Regions from separate parts of the Pelosinus sp. UFO1 genome, predicted to be linked through region 2. Evidence: a T-box and tRNA genes for the amino acid it is inferred to sense, from the RefSeq annotation. Region 2 holds a T-box; the other holds one or more tRNA genes.

Region 1 (7,640 bases), 2.6 Mb from region 2:
TCTCAGGTATGGGTAACAGTGCATTACCACTGTTGGGTTTCCCCATTCGGAAATCTAGGGATCAAAACCTGCTTGCGATTCCCCCTAGCTTATCGGAGCTTACCCCGTCCTTCATCGGCTCTTGGCGCCAAGGCATCCACCGTATGCCCTTATTAGCTTGACTTATGTCTTGCTAATCGACTGCTCATAAATGAACAATCATTAGTGGTGTACAATCCCAAAGGATCATACGTTTTTTAAAAAATCCTAACATGCTCGGTAATCACCCTAATATTGCTATTAGAATTATTACTTTGCTTTCTTCTGTGCAGTTTTCAAAGAACATATAAGGTACTACATTTCCTATCACTACAATTTCTTGTAGCAACAAGGACGTATTCCCTCAAAACTAAGCAATGTAAGTAGATGAACAACCAGATGTGTCGACCTTGGATTAGAACCATGTATTTCAATGATTCAAATCTCCATAGAAAGGAGGTGATCCAGCCGCACCTTCCGATACGGCTACCTTGTTACGACTTCACCCCAATCACTGATCTCACCTTCGACGGCTGGTTCCATTGCTGGTTACCTCACCGGCTTCGGGTGCTCTCAACTTTCGTGGTGTGACGGGCGGTGTGTACAAGGCCCGGGAACGTATTCACCGCAGCATGCTGATCTGCGATTACTAGCGATTCCGACTTCATGCAGGCGAGTTGCAGCCTGCAATCCGAACTGAGAGCTTGTTTTTGGGTTTGGCTTCACCTCGCGGCTTCGCTACCCTCTATTAAAGCCCATTGTAGTACGTGTGTAGCCCAAGACATAAGGGGCATGATGACTTGACGTCATCCCCACCTTCCTCCGTGTTATCCACGGCAGTCTCCCATGAGTTCCCGCCATTACGCGCTGGCAACATAGGATAAGGGTTGCGCTCGTTGCGGGACTTAACCCAACATCTCACGACACGAGCTGACGACAGCCATGCACCACCTGTCTATCTGTCTCCCGAAGGAGAACTTCCTATCTCTAGGAGCATCAGACGATGTCAAGCCTTGGTAAGGTTCTTCGCGTTGCGTCGAATTAAACCACATACTCCACCGCTTGTGCGGGCCCCCGTCAATTCCTTTGAGTTTCAACCTTGCGGCCGTACTCCCCAGGCGGGGTACTTATTGCGTTAACTCCGGCACTGGAGGGGTCGATACCCCCAACACCTAGTACCCATCGTTTACGGCCAGGATTACCGGGGTATCTAATCCCGTTCACTACCCTGGCTTTCGCGCCTCAGTGTCAGACACAGTCCAGAAAGTCGCCTTCGCCACTGGTGTTCCTCCTAATATCTACGCATTTCACCGCTACACTAGGAATTCCACTTTCCTCTCCTGCACTCAAGAATAACAGTATCCAAATGCTTCACGGGGTTGAGCCCCGAACTTTAACATCAGACTTATTATCCCACCTGCGCGCGCTTTACGCCCAATAATTCCGGACAACGCTTGCCACCTACGTATTACCGCGGCTGCTGGCACGTAGTTAGCCGTGGCTTTCTTGTCAGGTACCGTCATTACAACACATTATTCACATATCGCACATTCGTCCCTGAAAACAGAGTTTTACGATCCGAAAACCTTCTTCACTCACGCGGCGTTGCTCCGTCAGACTTTCGTCCATTGCGGAAGATTCCCCACTGCTGCCTCCCGTAGGAGTCTGGGCCGTGTCTCAGTCCCAGTGTGGCCGTTCATCCTCTCAGACCGGCTACTGATCGTCGCCTTGGTGAGCCATTACCTCACCAACTAGCTAATCAGACGCAGACCCATCTTCTAGTGGTAGCTTATAAATAGAGGCCACCTTTAGTATCTTAAATATGCATCTAAAATACAACATTCGGTATTAGCACCACTTTCGCAGTGTTGTCCCCATCTAGAAGGTAGGTTGTCTACGCGTTACTCACCCGTTCGCCACTAAGATTCCATTGCTGAAATCTCCGTTCGACTTGCATGTGTTAGGCACGCCGCCAGCGTTCGTCCTGAGCCAGGATCAAACTCTCCAATAAATTATATTAGAGAACCTTGATGGCTCTTTAAAAAACTAGTTTTGTTAATCTCACCGAAGTGGACTAACTTTGTTTTGTACTCAAACGAGTACCGCACATCTGGCTTATTTTAATCTTACTTACATTGTTTAGTTTTCAAGGAACACATGGTCGCTTTCGCAACCGGAATATTAGTATAACACAGTTTTATTCACCATGTCAACATAATTCTTTTAGTACTTATTGCCAGCCTCGCTGACAACTTACTTAGTATAACATCAAGTCACACGTTATGTCAAGTACTATTTAGAGAAAATAATAGAGCACTCACTAAGAATGAGTGCTCTAACCGGCAACTACCTATCCTCCCAGGCCGTTTCCAACCAAGTACTTTCGGCGTATAAGGGCTTAACTACTGTGTTCGGTATGGGAACAGGTGGAACCCCTTAGCTATCGTCACCGGATTAAAGTTTTTAAAGAAGTACATATTTTCATATGTTCCTTCAAAACTTCACAGAAGAAAGACTGCATGTTAGTCGTTAGTAGCTACGCTACTAACTAAATTAAGTCAAGCCCTCGTCCTATTAGTACCAGTCAGCTGAATCCATTGCTGGACTTACACACCTGGCCTATCAACCTTGTCATCTACAAGGGGACTTACTAGCTTACGCTATGAGAGACCTCATCTTAAGGCTGGTTTCACGCTTAGATGCTTTCAGCGTTTATCCTTTCCGAACGTAGCTACCCAGCTGTACCCCTGGCGGGATAACTGGTACACCATTGGTTCGTCCACTCCGGTCCTCTCGTACTAGGAGCAGTTCCCTTCAAGTCTCTTGCGCCCGCGATGGATAGGGACCGAACTGTCTCACGACGTTCTGAACCCAGCTCACGTACCACTTTAATGGGCGAACAGCCCAACCCTTGGGACCTACTACAGCCCCAGGATGTGATGAGCCGACATCGAGGTGCCAAACCTCCCCGTCGATATGGACTCTTGGGAGAGATTAGCCTGTTATCCCCAGGGTAGCTTTTATCCGTTGAGCGATGGCCCTTCCACGCGGTACCACCGGATCACTAAGTCCGACTTTCGTCCCTGCTCGACCTGTACGTCTCGCAGTCAAGCTCCCTTCTGCCTTTGCACTCTTCGCGCGATTTCTGGCCGCGCTGAGGGAACCTTTGAGCGCCTCCGTTACATTTTCGGAGGCGACCGCCCCAGTCAAACTGCCCACCTGACACTGTCCTTAATGTCGTTACTATTAAAGTTAGAATTCCAGTAAATAAAGGGTGGTATCCCAACAATGACTCCATACATACTAGCGTACATATCTCGCAGTCTCCCACCTATCCTGTACATCATTTACCAAAATTCAATGTCAGGCTACAGTAAAGCTCCATGGGGTCTTTCTGTCCAGTCGCGGGTAACCTGCATCTTCACAGGTATTTCAATTTCACCGGGTCCCTCGTTGAGACAGTGCCCAAGTCGTTACACCTTTCGTGCGGGTCGGAACTTACCCGACAAGGAATTTCGCTACCTTAGGACCGTTATAGTTACGGCCGCCGTTTACTGGGGCTTCAGTTCACACCTTCGAATTGCTTCTAAGCACTCCCCTTAACCTTCCAGCACCGGGCAGGTGTCAGCACCTATACGTCAGCTTTCGCTTTAGCAGGCACCTGTGTTTGTGGTAAACAGTCGCTTGGGCCTCTTTTCTGCGACCCTCTTTAGCTCATACCGCAAGGGTAATCACCTAAAAGGGCTCCCCTTCTCCCGAAGTTACGGGGACATTTTGCCGAGTTCCTTAACGAGGGTTTTCCCGCGCACCTTAGGATTCTCTCCCCGCCTACCTGTGTCGGTTTGCGGTACGGGCACCCACAGCCTCGCTAGAAGCTTTTCTTGACAGTGTGGGATCAGTAAGTTCATCGCTATCGCTAGCAACTCCCCGTCACTCCTCAGGCTATACGTTTAGCGGATTTGCCTACTAAACACCCTACAAGCTTAGACGCATTTCTTCCATTCATGCGATTACTTACCCTTCTGTGTCACTCCATCACTCAAACGGATGTGGGTGGTACTGGAATGTTTGCCAGTTGTCCATCGCCTACGCATTTACGCCTCGGCTTAGGCCCCGACTTACCCTGAGACGACGAGCGTTGCTCAGGAAACCTTAGGCTTTCGGTGGACAAGATTCTCACTTGTCTTTTCGCTACTCATACCGGCATTCTCACTTCTATATACTCCACAGCTCCTTACGGTACTGCTTCAAAGCGTATAGAACGCTCCCCTACCACTTGTACCAAAGGTACAAATCCATAGCTTCGGTTCCGTACTTTAGCCCCGGACATCTTCGGCGCAAAACCTCTCGACCAGTGAGCTATTACGCACTCTTTAAATGGTGGCTGCTTCTAAGCCAACATCCTGGTTGTTTCTGAAGTTCCACATCCTTTGCCACTTAGTACGGCATTTGGGACCTTAGCTGATGGTCTGGGCTGTTTCCCTCTTGACTACGGGTCTTATCACTCGCAGTCTGACTCCCAAGGTCCGAGTACAGCCATTCGCAGTTTGACAGAGTTCGGTAACCTATAAGGCCCCTAGCCCAATCAGAGCTCTACCGTCTGTACTTATTTCTTGAGGCTAGCCCTAAAGCTATTTCGGGGAGAACCAGCTATCTCCGCGTTCGATTGGCATTTCACCCCTATCCACAACTCATCTCAAAACTTTTCAACGTTCACGAGTTCGGTCCTCCACGCAATTTTACCTGCGCTTCAACCTGGCCATGGATAGATCACTGCGGTTTCGGGTCTACAACAACTAACTATTCGCCCTATTAAGACTCGCTTTCGCTGCGGCTCCACATCTTCTGCTTAACCTCGCTAGTTACTGTAACTCGCCGGTTCATTCTTCAATAGGCACGCTGTTGACCACATAAGGGTCTTCAACTGCTTGTAGACATACGGTTTCAGGTTCTTTTTCACTCCCCTCCCGGGGTGCTTTTCACCTTTCCCTCACGGTACTATACGCTATCGGTCGCCAAGGAGTATTTTGCCTTGGAGGGTGGTCCCCCCTGCTTCCCACAAGGTTTCACGTGTCTCGTGGTACTCTGGAACTCGGCCATCTTGCTCTGCTTTTCGCCTACGGGACTGTTACCCCCTATGGTCTACCTTTCCAGGTAGTTCGACTAAGCCTGACTCGAATTATGCCGGTCCTCAACCCCGAATCAGTAAACTGACTCGGTTTGGGCTCTTCCCCGTTCGCTCGCCGCTACTTAGGGAATCTCACTTGATTACTTTTCCTCTGGGTACTTAGATGTTTCAGTTCCCCAGGTGCCCTCCTCATACTCTCAGGTATGGGTAACAGTGCATTACCACTGTTGGGTTTCCCCATTCGGAGATTCATGGATCAAAGCCTGCTTGCGACTCCCCATGACTTTTCGCAGCTTACCGCGTCCTTCATCGGCTCTTGGCGCCAAGGCATCCACCGTATGCCCTTATTAGCTTGACTTATGTCTCACTAACAGTCGGCTGTCAATAAACAGTCATCTGCGTTGTCGCTTCTGCGGGCATTCCATTCGACGTACAGTCGTACGACTCATTTCATGTCCTCGTCGCTCCTAGCATCTAACTATTTCTTGCCAACCTTTGGTTGGTGGTATATTCAATAACGAATATACATGTTTCAAAAAAAATCCTAACATGCTCGGTAATCACCCTAATATTGCTATTAGAATTATTACTTTGCTTTCTTCTGTGCAGTTTTCAAAGAACATAAAAGTAGATGGTGGAGAATAACGGGATCGAACCGTTGACCCCCTGCGTGCAAGGCAGGTGCTCTCCCAGCTGAGCTAATTCCCCATGTTAAAATCCATTTTTCGTTTAAAAAAATCCGAGTTACCTCGAATCAAAACAACAAAATAATGGTGGGCCTAAATGGACTCGAACCATTGACCTCACGCTTATCAGGCGTGCGCTCTAACCAGCTGAGCTATAGGGCCATTTGAGGTATTCCCTCAAAACTAAGCAATGTAAGTAGATGAACAACCAGATGTGTCGACCTTGGATTAGAACCATGTATTTCAATGATTCAAATCTCCATAGAAAGGAGGTGATCCAGCCGCACCTTCGATACGGCTACCTTGTTACGACTTCACCCCAATCACTGATCTCACCTTCGACGGCTGGTTTCCATTGCTGGTTACCTCACCGGCTTCGGGTGCTCTCAACTTTCGTGGTGTGACGGGCGGTGTGTACAAGGCCCGGGAACGTATTCACCGCAGCATGCTGATCTGCGATTACTAGCGATTCCGACTTCATGCAGGCGAGTTGCAGCCTGCAATCCGAACTGAGAGCTTGTTTTTGGGTTTGGCTTCACCTCGCGGCTCGCTACCCTCTATTAAAGCCCATTGTAGTACGTGTGTAGCCCAAGACATAAGGGGCATGATGACTTGACGTCATCCCCACCTTCCTCCGTGTTATCCACGGCAGTCTCCCATGAGTTCCCACATTACGTGCTGGCAACATAGGATAAGGGTTGCGCTCGTTGCGGGACTTAACCCAACATCTCACGACACGAGCTGACGACAGCCATGCACCACCTGTCTATCTGTCTCCCGAAGGAGAACTCTCTATCTCTAGAGTCATCAGACGATGTCAAGCCTTGGTAAGGTTCTTCGCGTTGCGTCGAATTAAACCACATACTCCCACCGCTTGTGCGGGCCCCGTCAATTCCTTTGAGTTTCAACCTTGCGGCCGTACTCCCCAGGCGGGGTACTTATTGCGTTAACTCCGGCACTGGAGGGGTCGATACCCCCAACACCTAGTACCCATCGTTTACGGCCAGGATTACCGGGGTATCTAATCCCGTTCACTACCCTGGCTTTCGCGCCTCAGTGTCAGACACAGTCCAGAAAGTCGCCTTCGCCACTGGTGTTCCTCCTAATATCTACGCATTTCACCGCTACACTAGGAATTCACTTTCCTCTCCTGCACTCAAGAATAACAGTATCCAAATGCTTCACGGGGTTGAGCCCCGAACTTTAACATCAGACTTATTATCCCACCTGCGCGCGCTTTACGCCCAATAATTCCGGACAACGCTTGCCACCTACGTATTACCGCGCTGCTGGCACGTAGTTAGCCGTGGCTTTCTTGTCAGGTACCGTCATTACAACACATTATTCACATATCGCACATTCGTCCCTGAAAACAGAGTTTTACGATCCGAAAACCTTCTTCACTCACGCGGCGTTGCTCCGTCAGACTTTCGTCCATTGCGGAAGATTCCCCACTGCTGCCTCCCGTAGGAGTCTGGGCCGTGTCTCAGCCCAGTGTGGCCGTTCATCCTCTCAGACCGGCTACTGATCGTCGCCTTGGTGAGCCATTACCTCACCAACTAGCTAATCAGACGCAGACCCATCTTCTAGTGGTAGCTTATAAATAGAGGCCACCTTTAGTATCTTAAATATGCATCTAAAATACAACATTCGGTATTAGCACCACTTTCGCAGTGTTGTTCCCATCTAGAAGGTAGGTTGTCTACGCGTTACTCACCGTTCGCCACTAAGATTCCATTGCTGAAATCTCCGTTCGACTTGCATGTGTTAGGCACGCCGCCAGCGTTCGTCCTGAGCCAGGATCAAAC
Region 2 (7,640 bases):
TTGCCATGGAATAAATAGGTTTTTTAAAAATGGGGGATTTGGAAGATGTTGCAAGATAAAAAGATTGGATTCATTGGTAGCGGAGCGATTGCTGAATCATTGATTGATGGAATATTAAAAGCTGGATTAGTGATGCCAAGTCAAATTACTGCGAATGACGTAACACGAGATCGCTTAGATCATATGGCTGATCGATTTGGTATTAATACAACCTTAAATATCCAGGAAATCATAAAAACCTCAAATATATTGTTCTTAACAGTAAAACCTCAGATTATAAATAGTGTTTTAGATGCTATTGCACCCTTTCTCCTGCCATCAACACTAGTAGTATCCGTTGCTGCAGGAATTACGATTGGAGTATTGGAAGCGAAATTAGCGCGAATTCCTATTATTAGGGTTATGCCAAATACTCCAGTTGCAGTAGGAGAAGGTATGTCGGTTCTTGCCTTGGGTCAATATGCCGGTGAAGAAAATGGTCAGCTAGTATTGACTATTTTTGCAGCTGTCGGTAGAGCTATTATTATGGATGAAAATGCTATGGATGCAGTAACTGGATTATCGGGTAGTGGGCCTGCTTATGCTTTTGTTATGATTGATGCTTTAACAGATGCTGGCGTAAGGGTGGGCTTGACGCGGAATAATGCGTTAATTATGGCAGCCCAGACTTTATTAGGAGCTGCCAAAATGGTTCTTGAAACAGGTGAACATCCTGCGAAACTAAGGGATATGGTTACTTCCCCAGGCGGAACTGCCATTGCGGGAGTCCATTCTTTGGAACAACATGGTGTGCGGGCAGCCTTAATTGATGCAGTACAAGCAGCTACGAAACGATCACAAGATATGGGGAAAAAAAAGCATGAATGAACGGGAAAAAATCCTACGGTATTATCAAGCTAGTGGCGAAGGTGATTTAGCTGCTAGACTACTTGATTTGGCAGAAACTGCTTTGCGTAATCGAAGATATAAGGTTACAGAATTCCTTGATCCATTTGGTTATAGTATAGCGGAATCAATCGCTGCTCATTATGATCGATTAGAACTTTTGTCAAGTGGTGGTTATAATGGGGCAGAACGAGTAAAAGCTGCTTTTGTTAATGAAGAATTTCGAGGAAATCCTGACTTTGGGCTAGAAGTCTTAGCGGCAAAATGGGATGAAAGATATTATGAAATTACTCATCGAGATGTACTGGGAGCATTAATGGGTCTTGGTATTAAACGGGAAATACTTGGTGACATCATAATGTGCGGACAAGGCTGCCAAATCCTTGCGGATGCTTCCTTGTTAAATTTTATTATGCAAAACTTTAATAAGATTGGTGCGGCACCTATAGTTGTTTCCCAGCTAGAACTATCTGCAATTGTTCCTAAAGAAGAAAAAATGAAAGAAATTAAGACAACAGTAGCTTCTCTTAGGCTTGATGTTATTGCAGCAGCAGGCTTTGGGACTTCTCGTAGCAGGATGGCTGACGAGATTGTGGCTGGTAAATTAAAAGTTAATTGGCAAGAAAGCAAAAATAGTGCCCAAAATATTAAAGAAAAAGATATTATTTCTATGCGTGGCCGTGGGCGTGTTGAAGTTTGTGAAGTATTAGGTCAAACTAAAAAAGGGCGAATCAGTATTTTGTTAAAACGATTTATATAGATAGGTGGAGGTATAATACATGTTAACCCCATTAGATATTCATAATAAAGAGTTTAAAAGAAGTTTCCGAGGGTATAATGAAGATGATGTAGATGAGTTCCTCGATCGCGTAATAAAAGACTATGAACAGCTATATCGAGAAAACATTGAATTAAAAGAAAGTATTGATAGACTTACAGGTAAATTAGAGCAGTTTCAGCATATGGAGACTACTTTGCATAATACATTGATCATTGCACAAGAAACTGCTGAAGAAGTCAAACTTAATGCAAAGAAAACGACGGAACTTATGTTGAAAGAGGCTGAAATTAACGCGCAAAAATTAGCAGAAGAAGCCTCCAATAAAGTAAGGCGCATGGCTGATGAGTATCAGGATCTAAAGAAGCAAGTTGATGTATACCGTGTTCGTATGCGAACCTTGGTACAGGCTCAGTTGGAAATACTTGGTGAACCCAATGAGGATGAATAGTTACATGTGTTAACTATTTTTTTGAATTAATAGGTAAGAAAAATTTGACGCAGAGAATTAAATTCGGTATAATAAAATTCGTTATATATGTACATAGTTATACAAGTAATGATGGAGACAGTAGCTGGGATATGTGATTTTGCAGCGAGTTAGGAAGAGTGTGAGCCTAATAAATCAATCATAGTGAATATCACTCCTGAACTGCAAACTGAAACTTAATTAAGTTTTGCCGTTTGACGAGCGTTATTTCGTTTTTGAGTGGCTGTGTAAGCAGTCATTAGGGTGGTATCACGGGAAACAACCTCTCGTCCCTTTAGGGATGAAGAGGTTTTATTTTTTTGGAGGTGTTATTTTGGATTATAGTAAAACTCTTAATTTGCCGCAAACGGATTTTCCAATGCGAGGTAACTTACCTGATAGGGAGCCGGAATTACTAGAATATTGGCAGCAGCAAAAAATTTATGAGAAACGTACAACTCAGATCGACAAACCTAAATTTATTTTACATGATGGACCACCCTATGCAAATGGGGATATTCACATTGGTCATGCCTTAAACAAGATTCTAAAGGACATGATTCTGAAATATAAATCGCTATGTGGTTACAATACTCCTTATGTACCTGGTTGGGATACCCATGGTTTACCCATTGAGCATGCTGCTATAAAAATATTGGGACTCAATCGACACGAATTAAAGCCATTAGACTTACGTCGTGAATGTAAAGAGTACGCCTTGAAATTTGTTGACACACAACGTAAGGATTTTAAACGTCTGGGCATTGGTGCGGATTGGGAAAATCCTTATGTAACATTACGGCCAGCTTATGAAGCAAAGCAAATCGAAGTATTTGGACAAATGGCCAAAAAAGGTCACATTTACAAAGGCTTAAAGTCAGTGTACTGGTGTACCTCCTGTGAGACTGCATTAGCGGAAGCTGAAATTGAATATGCCGAAAAGAAATCTCATACTATATATGTTAAATTTCCATTGGTGGATAGTAAAGGTACTTTACCTGTAGGAGTAAGTGCTGATAATGTATATGGCGTAATTTGGACAACTACTCCTTGGACCATGCCAGCTAATGTTGGGATTGCTGTTCACCCGGAACTTGAGTATGCGTGGGTGGAATGTCAGGGGGAAATATATCTTTTGGCAGTTGAATTAATCGAAGCGGTAGCCAAAGATAATAAGTTGGAAGATTACACAATATTATCAACAATGAAAGGTGCTGCTCTTGAGGGAGTAATTTTTACCCATCCATTTATCGAACGTCAATCAGTTATTGTCTTAGCTGATTATGTTACCCTTGAACAAGGTACGGGGTGTGTACATACAGCTCCAGGACATGGTCCAGACGACTTTGAGACGGGTATTAGATATGGACTGCCAGTTATCAATCCTGTGGATCATGCAGGACGCTTTACGGCTGAAGGTGGCATTTTTGAAGGAATGTTAATTCATGATGCGGATGTGCCGGTGATTAAGGAATTAGCTGCACGTGGCATGCTGCTTGGTAAAGGCAAAGTGAAACATCAATACGCACATTGCTGGCGTTGCAAAAACCCAGTAATTTATCGGGCAACAGAACAATGGTTTGCATCCGTAGATGGTTTTAGAGAGGACGCCCTGCAGGCAATAAAAGAAGTCAAATGGGTTCCAACTTGGGGAGAAGATCGTATTCATAATATGGTAGCAGACCGTCACGATTGGTGTATCTCACGCCAAAGGGTGTGGGGAGTACCAATTCCAATTTTTTATTGTGCAAAGTGCAACGAACATGTAATCAATGATACGACGATTACTGCTGTAAAAGATTTGTTTCGTATAGAAGGCTCAGATGCTTGGTGGGCGAAAACAGCAGCTGAAATTTTACCAACTGGATTTACTTGCTCTCACTGTGGCCACGATTCCTTCCGTAAGGAAACAGATATTATGGATGTTTGGTTTGATAGTGGGTCAAGTCATGCGTCTGTTCTAGAGCAGCAGAGTGAACTTGCTTGGCCTGCTGATTTATATTTAGAGGGTAGCGATCAACATCGAGGCTGGTTCCAATCGTCTTTGCTAACTTCCGTGGCAACTAAGGGAACCGCTCCCTATAAAGCTGTCCTAACTCATGGTTTTGTAGTAGATGGTGATGGACGTAAAATGTCTAAGTCAGTGGGTAACGTTATTTTCCCGCAAGATGTTATCAAAAAATATGGTGCAGATATTCTGCGCTTATGGGTGGCTTCTGCGGATTATCAAGCAGATGTTCGTGTTTCCAATGATATTTTAAAACAATTATCGGAAGTATATCGTAAAATTCGTAATACTTTCCGCTATATTTTAGGTAGTATACATGACTTTAATCCTGACACTGACAAAGTTAGTTATGAAAAATTGTTAGAGATTGACCGTTGGGCTCTTTTAAGGTTAGAGCAAGTTCGTGAAAAAGTTACGAAAGCCTATGAAGATTACGAATTTCATTTAATTTATCATACGGTACATAACTTTTGTACGGTAGACTTAAGTTCAATCTACTTGGATATTTTAAAGGATCGGGTGTATACAGCTCTACCTGCTTCAGTAGAAAGACGTGCAGCTCAAACTGTCATGTATGAAATACTGAATACGTTAGTTCGTCTCGTTTCCCCAGTTCTTACATTTACCTCTGAAGAAGTTTGGCAACATATGCATAGAGAACAAAATATGCCGGAAAGCGTACAATTAGCGAATTGGCCAATTGCTCATGGCGAATATTTAAACGCGGAATTAGAAGCTAAGTGGACTTCAATCTTGGCAATGCGTAGTGAGATTACAAAAGCATTAGAAACGGCTCGCCGTAATAAGGTAATCGGACACTCTCTAGATGCGGTAGTTGTTGTTTATGCCGATGGACAGGTCTTTACTCAGTTATCTGCTATGAGTGAAGAGTGGGCCAATATTCTAATTGTGTCAAAGGTAGTAGTTGTAGAAGATAGGAGTAAAGCTCCAGAAAACGCTTACCAAGTAGAAGATATGGCTTTGACAATTGACGTATCACAAGCGGAAGGCGAAAAATGCGAACGTTGCTGGATTTATAGTGATACTGTAGGTAACATGCAAGAACATAAAACATTATGCAAGCGCTGTAGTTCAGTAGTTGAAAAATTATAATTGTAATTTAAAAACCGGAATTTTTATTCCGGTTTTTTTTTAATCTTATGGAGATGATATAAATGGAGGAATGTTTTGTGGAAAAAAAGGATGTAATTCATAAACAGTTAGAAAAGTTAGTACGTCATTTAGAGTCATTACGTATTGCTGAATATATGGAACTATTAGAACGTCCAGGTAAGCTTATTTTAATAAACTTAATTGCTGGACTAGCAAGGGGGCTAGGGATAGCGATTGGAGCTACTGTTATTTTTGCCCTGGTATTAAATTTATTGCATCAAATTATCTTGCTAAATATACCAGGGATTGGAGATTTTGTTGCTGAAATCGTTCATATTGTAGAGGTTAAAAATAATAAGTTTTGAAGTTGAGGAGTGATGAATATGACAAAAGATGTATTTGATTGTATGAGGGAAAGTCATAGTGTTCGAAATTTTACACAACAGGAAATACTAGAACCTACATTAACACGAATTTTAGAAGCAGGTTGTTGGGCTCCTAGTGCTGGTAATTTACAACCCTGGTATTTTTATGTAGTCAAGAATCAAGAAGTGAAGCAAAAGGTAGCAAAAGCTTGTTTTGGAGAAAATCAGGTAGAAGAGTCGCCAGTTAGTATTGTGATATTAGCAGACCCAGCACGCTCTAATGAAAAATACGGAGAACGTGGAGCTCAATTATATTGTTTGCAGGATACTGCAGTTGCAGCAGAAAATATGATATTGGCGGCTCATGGATTGGGACTTGCTACATGCTGGATAGGGGCTTTCGACGAGGTTCAGGTACAAAAGGCTGTAGAAGCTCCTCCTAGGCTTAGAGCAGTCGCAATTATTTGTCTGGGATACAGTAATGAAGTGCATACGCCTGCTAAGGAAAGGTTAAGAGTACTAGATGTAGCAAAGATTATTCATTAGGAGAGGGTACTTTGGACGCTGAGAAAAGTAAAGAACTGATGAAAAACTTGAATCTGGAGAAAAAAAGGTTGCTTGAACAGATTACCCGCTTGGAAAAAAACGGATTAGAAAACAGTTTATCGGATTCTATCGGTGAATTATCCGTATATGATAACCACCCGGCTGATATTAGTGGTGAATTATTTGAACGAAGCAAAGATCTCGCATTGCGAGACAATGCCCATGTTTTATTAGAAAGAATAGAAAATGCTCTTGAAAAAATAAAAAAAGGGAACTACGAATATTGTAGTAAATGTGGAAATAAGATACCCGTTTCTAGATTAGAGGTAATTCCTTGGGCGAATGAGTGCGTAAAATGCCAAGAAGAAGATGATAGTTTAGACTTGTCGCGCAGGCCGATAGAAGAACAACTTCTTACGCCTCCATTCAAACGAACTTTTTTAGATGATGATAAGAATGAATTTGTAGGTTTTGATGGTGAAGATGCTTTGCAGGCAGTATTACGTTATGGTAGCTCCGATTCTCCGCAAGATCTCCCCGGTTCAAGTGATTATAATGATCTATTCCCAGCTAGCGATGAACATGAGGGAATTGTTGACCCTATAGATGCTATTCCTGTGAAAGAAAATATACTAGAACATAATAAAGATAAAAATAGTTAGAAATAAGAATATAATTAACGTTTTAAAAAAGTACTCAGTCATATTAAATGATTAAAACTGGGCTTAACTTAAGCTCAGTTTTTTGCATATTAGCAGGAATTGTTTGTATGTAAGCATAAGATAATATAAAGAAGAGTAAAATGTTTAGTCTAGGTATTGTTGGTAGATAAGGCTAGGAGGTTCTATTTATGGCAAGACCAATGATGGGAACAAGAGCTATTTTGTACCGGGTTGGTGTCTTGGTCGTTGCTGCTATTGCTTACTTTTATATACCTGGAATACGAGAATTCTTTGAAAATGGAGTTACTTACTTAAAACGTCGTAATCTTGATGGTTTGCGTCAATTTATTCTTGATTATGGTGTGTGGGCGCCAATTTGTAGCATTATGCTTATGACATTACAATCTTTAGTACCCTTTGTTCCGGGTTTAGTTATTACAATTGCAAATGCCTGGATTTTTGGATGGGCTTTTGGGGCAATATATTCTTGGGTTGGCGCATTGCTAGGAGCTAGTCTGGATTTTGCTATAGCAAGATGGTATGGTCGTCCGGTAGTTGAAAAGTTTATTACGGGTAAGTACTTAAAAATGATAGATCTTTACCTGCGAAAGCATGGTATTTGGGTTGTATTTATTACGCGCTTAACGCCGATTATTCCATTTAAGGTGGTGAGTTATGGAGTTGGATTAACGACACTTTCATTTTGCAGATTTGTAATTGCAACCGCAATTGGGCAAGCTCCTGCAATTATATTATATTCTGTCATTGGTCAAAATCTTACACGTAATATAAGCATAACTATTTTAATAACTTC

What was found. A T-box is a leader RNA that pairs with one kind of tRNA and senses whether it is charged. The one in region 2 lies ahead of ileS (isoleucine--tRNA ligase), so its partner is inferred to be a tRNA-Ile.
Region 1: it has a tRNA-Ile gene. The T-box ahead of ileS (isoleucine--tRNA ligase) is inferred to sense a tRNA for this amino acid. The anticodon was not compared.

The regions. Positions count from the first base shown of each region.
Region 1 is NZ_CP008852.1:11-7,650, reverse strand. Features, by position in the region: rRNA gene UFO1_RS00035 (23S ribosomal RNA) at 1-163, opposite strand, end outside; rRNA gene UFO1_RS00030 (16S ribosomal RNA) at 471-2,029, opposite strand; rRNA gene rrf (5S ribosomal RNA) at 2,356-2,472, opposite strand; rRNA gene UFO1_RS00020 (23S ribosomal RNA) at 2,573-5,504, opposite strand; tRNA gene UFO1_RS00015 (tRNA-Ala) at 5,779-5,854, opposite strand; tRNA gene UFO1_RS00010 (tRNA-Ile) at 5,918-5,994, opposite strand; rRNA gene UFO1_RS00005 (16S ribosomal RNA) at 6,098-7,640, opposite strand, start outside.
Region 2 is NZ_CP008852.1:2,562,033-2,569,672, reverse strand. Features, by position in the region: gene UFO1_RS12090 (cell division protein SepF) at 1-18, shown strand, start outside; gene proC (pyrroline-5-carboxylate reductase) at 46-867, shown strand; gene UFO1_RS12080 (RNA-binding protein) at 860-1,645, shown strand; gene UFO1_RS12075 (DivIVA domain-containing protein) at 1,665-2,114, shown strand; T-box leader at 2,214-2,430, shown strand; gene ileS (isoleucine--tRNA ligase) at 2,467-5,253, shown strand; gene UFO1_RS12065 (DUF5665 domain-containing protein) at 5,331-5,618, shown strand; gene UFO1_RS12060 (nitroreductase family protein) at 5,637-6,164, shown strand; gene UFO1_RS12055 (TraR/DksA C4-type zinc finger protein) at 6,176-6,826, shown strand; gene UFO1_RS12050 (TVP38/TMEM64 family protein) at 7,015-7,640, shown strand, end outside.